DNA from 3 places in the Sodalis sp. RH19 genome. Region 1 is predicted to be linked to each of the others. Evidence: predicted binding sites of a transcription regulator. Region 1 holds the regulator's gene; each other region holds the start of a gene.
What was found. Region 1 encodes sigma-54, which starts transcription at its own class of promoters, with help from an activator protein. Its sites were predicted from a motif close to GTTGGCACANNTTTCGCTNT; they were not measured.
Positions count from the first base shown of each region.

Region 1 (2,202 bases):
TGTCCTGAAGTGAAAGCCCCAAGAGGTTAATTAACGCATTATATGAAGCAAGGTTTGCAACTCAGGTTTAGTCAGCAACTCGCCATGACTCCGCAGTTACAGCAAGCAATACGCCTGCTGCAACTGTCTACGCTTGAACTTCAGCAGGAGATTCAAACCGCGCTGGAAAGCAACCCCTTACTTGAGCAAACCGATGTCCATGAAGAAATAGACTCACACGACGTACCCGACAGCGAATCGCTTGATACCCGCGAGGCGATGGAGCAGAAGGACATGCCGGAAGAACTGCCGCTTGACGCCACCTGGGACGAAATGTACTCGGCGGGCACGCCCTCGGGCACCGGCACCGACTACCGCGACGAAGAACTGCCGATTTACCAGGGCGAAACCATCCAGACCCTGCAGGATTACCTGATGTGGCAGGTGGAGCTGACGCCGTTTTCCGATACCGATATCGCCATTGCCACCTCCATCGTCGACGCGGTGGATGAAACCGGTTACCTGACGGTGCCGCTGGAAGATATCCTCGAGTGCATCGGCGACGACAGCGTCACCATGGACGAAGTGGAAGCGGTATTAAAACGCGTGCAGCGCTTTGATCCGGTGGGCGTGGCGGCGCGGGATCTGCGGGATTGCCTGCTGATCCAGCTATCGCAGCTGTCGAAGGATTTCCCTTACCTGAACGAAGCCAGGCTTATCGTCAGCGACTATCTCGATCTGCTGGCCAGCCATGATTTCCGCAGCCTGCTGCGGTCCACCCGCCTAAAGGAAGACGTGCTGAAATCCGCCATGGCGCTGATCCAATCCCTCGATCCCCGGCCCGGCCAGTCAATCAACACCACCGAATCGCAATATGTCATCCCGGACGTCCTGGTGCGCAAGGTGCATAATCGCTGGACGGTGGAGCTCAATACCGACAGCATTCCCAATCTTAAAATCAACCAGCAATACGCCGCGCTCGGCAATACCACCCGCAATGACTCGGACGGACAATTTATCCGCAGCCATTTGCAGGAAGCGCGCTGGTTAATCAAAAGCCTGGAAAGTCGTAATGACACGCTGTTAAAAGTGACCCGCTGCATCGTGGAGCAGCAACAGGCGTTTTTCGATCAGGGAGAGGAGTATATGCGGCCCATGGTGCTGGCGGATATCGCCCAGGCGGTGGAGATGCACGAATCGACGATATCCCGCGTCACGACGCAAAAATATCTGCACAGCCCGCGCGGCATTTTTGAACTGAAATATTTTTTCTCCAGCCACGTCAATACCGAGGGGGGAGGCGAAGCGTCTTCTACGGCCATTCGTGCGCTGGTGAGAAAATTAATCGCCGCGGAAAACCCGGCGAAGCCGCTAAGCGATAGCAAGCTGACCACCCTGCTTTCCGATCAGGGCATCATGGTGGCGCGGCGAACCGTGGCAAAATACCGAGAGTCTTTGTCCATCCCGCCGTCAAACCAGCGTAAGCAAATGGTTTGACCTCTACAGAGAAGGAAGACACTATGCAGCTGAATATTACCGGACAGCGCGTTGAAATCACCGATGCTTTGCGCGATTTCGTGACGACGAAATTTTCCAAGCTGGAACAATACTTCGACCGGATCAATCAGGTATATATTGTTCTGAAGATCGAAAAAGTCCAGCAGATTGCCGAAGCGACGATCCATGTCAACGGCGGTGAGCTGCACGCGACGTCAGAGGCGGACGATATGTATGCCGCCGTCGATTTGCTGATCGACAAGCTGACGCGCCAGTTGAACAAACATAAAGAGAAACTGAAACAGTACTGAATTCACTGTAGCCATTATCGCTACCTAACCTCACATCGGCTCGTTATCCGTACGATAACGGGCCGATGAGTCTTAAAGGTGAAACAAGCGCCTTAAGTGAAATGAAATGACTAACGATACAGCTTTGCAAATAAACACGGTGTTAAGCCTTGAGTGCACCCGCGGCTCCATCCACTGCCAGAGCAAAAAACGCGCGCTGGAAATTATCAGCGAGCTGGCGGCCAAGCAGCTCAACCTGGCGCCGCAGGTGGTGTTCGAGGCCGTATTGACCCGTGAACGCATGGGCAGTACCGGTATCGGCAACGGTATCGCCATCCCGCATGGCAAGCTGGAAGAAGACACCCTGCGCGCGGTCGGTGTGTTTATCCGCCTGGAGCAGCCTATTGCCTTTGATGCGATAGATAACCAACCGGTG
Region 1 is NZ_CP178734.1:5,246,172-5,248,373, reverse strand. Features, by position in the region: gene rpoN (RNA polymerase factor sigma-54) at 43-1,476, shown strand; gene hpf (ribosome hibernation promoting factor) at 1,500-1,787, shown strand; gene ptsN (PTS IIA-like nitrogen regulatory protein PtsN) at 1,894-2,202, shown strand, end outside.

Region 2 (2,202 bases), 1.1 Mb from region 1:
GTTTTCTGATTTGCATACCGGGTTCCCAAGATGAAGTAATGAAACAAATGATTCTCAGGCTAATTATCTGCAACTAATGTGCCAAATGAAACCATTGATTCACGCCGGGGAACACCGGGGGGAAACATCAGGCCAGCCCCGCCATAAGCGGGGTTATGCTAACGGGAATGGCAAAGCCTTGGCCCTGCGGCGGGAAAATAACGCACCCATAAAGTGCAAGCGCACCGCTATGTCGCGCTGTTTTTTTATGAACCCCGGGGTTCAAGCTCATCCAGTTCGCCATACCCATCGGCGATACTGTGGATGCGCGCCCGTCCCTGGGCCAGGGTATGATGCAGCAATGCGTTGCTGATAAGGTTCGCCAGGCTCATGGCAGACGAGTAGGAATCAAACGCCGATACGCTGTCAAGCGTTGCGGCGATATGCCAGCGCGCCAGCGGAATCAGCGCCTGCGCCTGGGGCTCGCTTATCAGCAGCACCGGCACGGCGTTATTTTTAAGCTGCAATAATAACGGCCGGATTTGCGGCGTGCGCCGGCGAAACGCCACCACCACCACCATATCCTCGGCGGTCAGATCCACTATTTCTTCGGCCAGCGTCTGCCCCGGCTGCGGCAGCAGGCTCACCCGCCCGCGCACCTGCAGCAGTTGCTGGCGCAGGTGCATCGCCACCGGATAGCTGTTGCGCAAGCCCACCAGGCACAGACGCCGGGCATTATCCATCGCCGTTATCACCGCGGAAAACTGCGCGCCGTCCAGCCGGTTGACCCAGTAGGTCAGGTTAGCCATTTCCTGTTTGTAATGCCGTGACAACAGCGTGTTGCCCTGGACCGCGTCGCGGCTATCGGTTAACGGCATCCCGCTTTGGCGCAACACCCGCAGTTCGTCGCGCATCTGGCGATAGTTATCATAACCCAGGCGTTTGAACAGCCGGCTGACGGTCGCCTTGGAGACGCCGCTTAAACGCGACAGCTCCGCGCTGTTATAACTGATCAGATCGTCGAAATGATCGAGGATAAACGCGGCGACCCGCTGTTCCTGCGGTGAAAGCTGCGCATAAGCGGCGCGCAGGCGCTCATCGAATTGCTTCATATCTCCTTCCCGGCTGCAACCTTTGTTTCATATTACCCTAGCATATCCTGCCGCGGCGCAGGCAAATGAATCCGGCGGCGCGGGTTGGAACGCCTCTTGCTTAACTGTTGCCAGCCTCCGCCCGTTAACAAGAGATATTGACCACGATGAACAACAGTTCCATGGCGCCGATGGGCATGGCGGTAACGCCGCATCATCTTGCCAGTGAAAGCGCGCTGGCCGTCCTGCGCGCGGGCGGCAACGCCATTGAAGCGATGGTGGCCGCCGCCGCGTCCATCGCGGTGGTCTACCCGCATATGAACGGCCTGGGCGGCGATGGTTTCTGGCTTATCGTGCCGCCGCGCGGCGAGCCGGTCGCCATCGATGCCGGCGGCCCGGCGGGTTCGCTGGCGACCTTCGATTTTTACCGGGATGAGGCGCTTATCCCCCATCGCGGCGCGATGTCGGCGCTGACGGTGGCGGGCACGGTGGCCGGCTGGGCTGAGGCGCTGTCGCTCTCGGCGGAAATGGGCTACCCGCGGCTGCCGCTATCAAGCCTGCTCGCGGACGCCATCCGTTATGCCGCCGACGGCATGCCGGTTTCCCTGTCGCAGGAACAGGCTTCCCGCGCCAAATTCTCCGAACTGGCGGGCCGGGCGGATTTTGCCCGGGTGTTTTTTCCCCATCGGGAGATTCCGCTGGCCGGCAGCCGCTTTACCCAGCCGCGGCTCGCCGAAACCCTTATCGCCCTGGCGGAGCAGGGACTGGACAGTTTTTACCGCGGCCCGGTAGCCGCCGGCATGGCCCAGGAAATGAAGGCGATCGGCATGCCGGTCACCGCCGCGGATTTGGCCGCTTACCGCGCCAGACGGCGCGCCCCGCTGCGCCTGGCGCACGGCAAAGGCGAGCTGTTTAACCTGGCGCCACCCACCCAGGGCCTGGTGTCGCTGGCCATCCTCGGCATTACCGATCGCCTGTCCATGGCCGCGCAGTCTGAAACCCAGACCATCCATCGCATCGTCGAGGCCACCAAGCTGGCGTTCGCGCTGCGCGATGAAGTTATCACCGACCCGGCGTACCTGGCCTGCGATCCTGACGCCCTGCTGGCGCCCGCTTTCCTGGACGGCCTGGC
Region 2 is NZ_CP178734.1:4,103,000-4,105,201, forward strand. Features, by position in the region: gene ACL2XF_RS18545 (transporter substrate-binding domain-containing protein) at 1-16, opposite strand, end outside; gene ACL2XF_RS18550 (MurR/RpiR family transcriptional regulator) at 246-1,091, opposite strand; gene ACL2XF_RS18555 (gamma-glutamyltransferase family protein) at 1,238-2,202, shown strand, end outside.
Region 2: ACL2XF_RS18555 (gamma-glutamyltransferase family protein) is a predicted target of sigma-54. The motif match lies at 1,175-1,194, and genes of this name have one in related genera.

Region 3 (2,202 bases), 2.1 Mb from region 1:
GCAGGTAGGAAAAGGTCAGCCATACCAGCACAAAAATCAGCACCGCGGAGAAACGAATACGTTCCGCCAGGGCGCCAACAATCAGACCGACGGTAATACAGGCAAACGAACATTGAAACGCGACGTGGATCAGTTGATAGAACGTACCGGTCAGCGCCGTCAGCTCAATATTCTTCAACATGGTCCAACCGAACCCGCCGAAAAACGGATTGCCCTCGCTAAAGGCCAGGGAGTAACCGTAAATCAGCCACAGCACGCAGACCATGGCGAAGGTGACCGCAACCTGGGTCAACATCGACAGCACGTTTTTGGCGCGCAGCAGGCCGCCGTAAAACAAGGCAATCCCCGGTAAAGTCATAAACAGCACCAAAGCGGTGCTTATCATCATAAAAGCGTTATCGGCCTTGTCAGCAACAGGCGCTGCGGCCATGGCCCATGTCGGCAACAATGCTACTGCGCCGAGGCTGGTCAATGAGACAAGTTTCTTCATTTTCATTCATCCCTATCCACAAAATTCGCGCGTGTGTGTCGTTAAAGTGCTGCTTCGTCGGTCTCTCCGGTACGAATCCGGATGACCCGTTGTAGCTCAGCAACAAAAATCTTGCCGTCGCCGATCTTTCCGGTATACGCCGCTTTACTGATGACATCGATAACTTCATCTAGCTGATCGTCGGCAATGGCGATATCAATTTTTACCTTGGGCAGGAAATTAACGCTGTATTCGGCCCCGCGATACAGCTCTGCATGGCCCTTTTGCCGTCCAAAGCCTTTGACCTCGGTGACCGTCAGCCCTTGAATGCCCACAGCAGAAAGCGCTTCTCGCACGTCTTCTAATTTAAATGGTTTAATCACCACGGTTACCAGCTTCATATGTTCCCCCTCAAGAATTTGGATCTGAACTCGCGATCGCTACGCCTGAGTAAAGCAAAGCATGTGCCACAAATGTTTTGAAATAGAAATTTACCGTTGGACGCCCGCCGATACAGCAAAACCCGCCTCAGGCGCAGCATTGGCTCCGACGACGCGCAAAAATACACCAGCGAGGCGCACTGTATTAGTGCGCTACGCCAGATTACGGTGCAGAAGGGGGAATATCGGCGCCGGGATGCTCAATCCCGGTGCGCGCTGCGCTTAAGCGCCCAGCATGCTTATCCGCGGCTACCCACGGGCGGCACATCCGTCGCACATCGTCAGCCGTGCCCCGCGCCGGCCACCCTGACGTCGGCGGCGAGCGCCCTGCCGGCCTGCTGCAGTTGATACATCTGGAAATAGCGGCCCCGCTGCGTTAACAACGCCTCGTGGGAGCCCCGCTCCACCGCTTCGCCACGGTGGAGCACCAGAATTTCGTCAGCCTCGACAATGGTGGATAAGCGGTGCGCGATAACCACCAGGGTGGTCTGGTGGCGGATAGCCGCCAACGCCCGCTGGATCGCCTGCTCGGTGCCGGAGTCGATATTGGCGGTGGCCTCGTCGAGGATCAGGATTTGCGGAGTGAGGACCAGAACCCTGGCCATGGCCAGCAGCTGTTTTTGCCCGACCGACAGGGTATTGCCCTGCTCGCCGAGGCCGGCGTGGATGCCGCCCGGCATGGATCTGACCAGTTCCGCCAGTTGCACCTGTTCCAGGGCATGCCAGGCCCTGGATTCGCTGATATCACGCCCCAGGGTAATATTGGTGAATACAGTGTCCGCCATGACCACCGGGTCCTGCTGGACGATGGCGACGCCTTGCCTGAGCACCCGGTGCGACAGGCTGGCGATGGGCCGGCCGTCGAGCAACAGCGCGCCCTCGCTGATGGGATAATAGCCCATCATTAAATTGGCCAGGGTGCTTTTACCGCTGCCGGTATGCCCCACCAGCGCGATAAAGCGCCGGGATGGCACCGACAGGGAAATATGCCGCAATACCGGCGTGGCATTGCGGTAGGAAAAGCTGAGGTCGCGAATATCAATACGTCCGCTGATCAAGGGCCGGTCGTCGTCGCCGTACTGCTGCCGGTCGCCGTCCATCAGTTCAAAGATGCGCTCGCCCGCCACCACGGCCTGCTGCAGCATCGATTGCTGGGTGGTCAGTTCAATCAGCGGCTCATTTAAGCGGCCGAGATAATTGATAAAGGCATACAGTACCCCGACCCCGACGGTGCCCGCCGGGCTGAAGCTAAACAGCATCAGCAGCCCGCATAATACCAACGCCGACAGCAGG
Region 3 is NZ_CP178734.1:3,177,968-3,180,169, forward strand. Features, by position in the region: gene amtB (ammonium transporter AmtB) at 1-490, opposite strand, end outside; gene glnK (P-II family nitrogen regulator) at 532-870, opposite strand; gene ACL2XF_RS14490 (SmdB family multidrug efflux ABC transporter permease/ATP-binding protein) at 1,191-2,202, opposite strand, start outside.
Region 3: glnK (P-II family nitrogen regulator) is a predicted target of sigma-54. The motif match lies at 922-941, and genes of this name have one in related genera.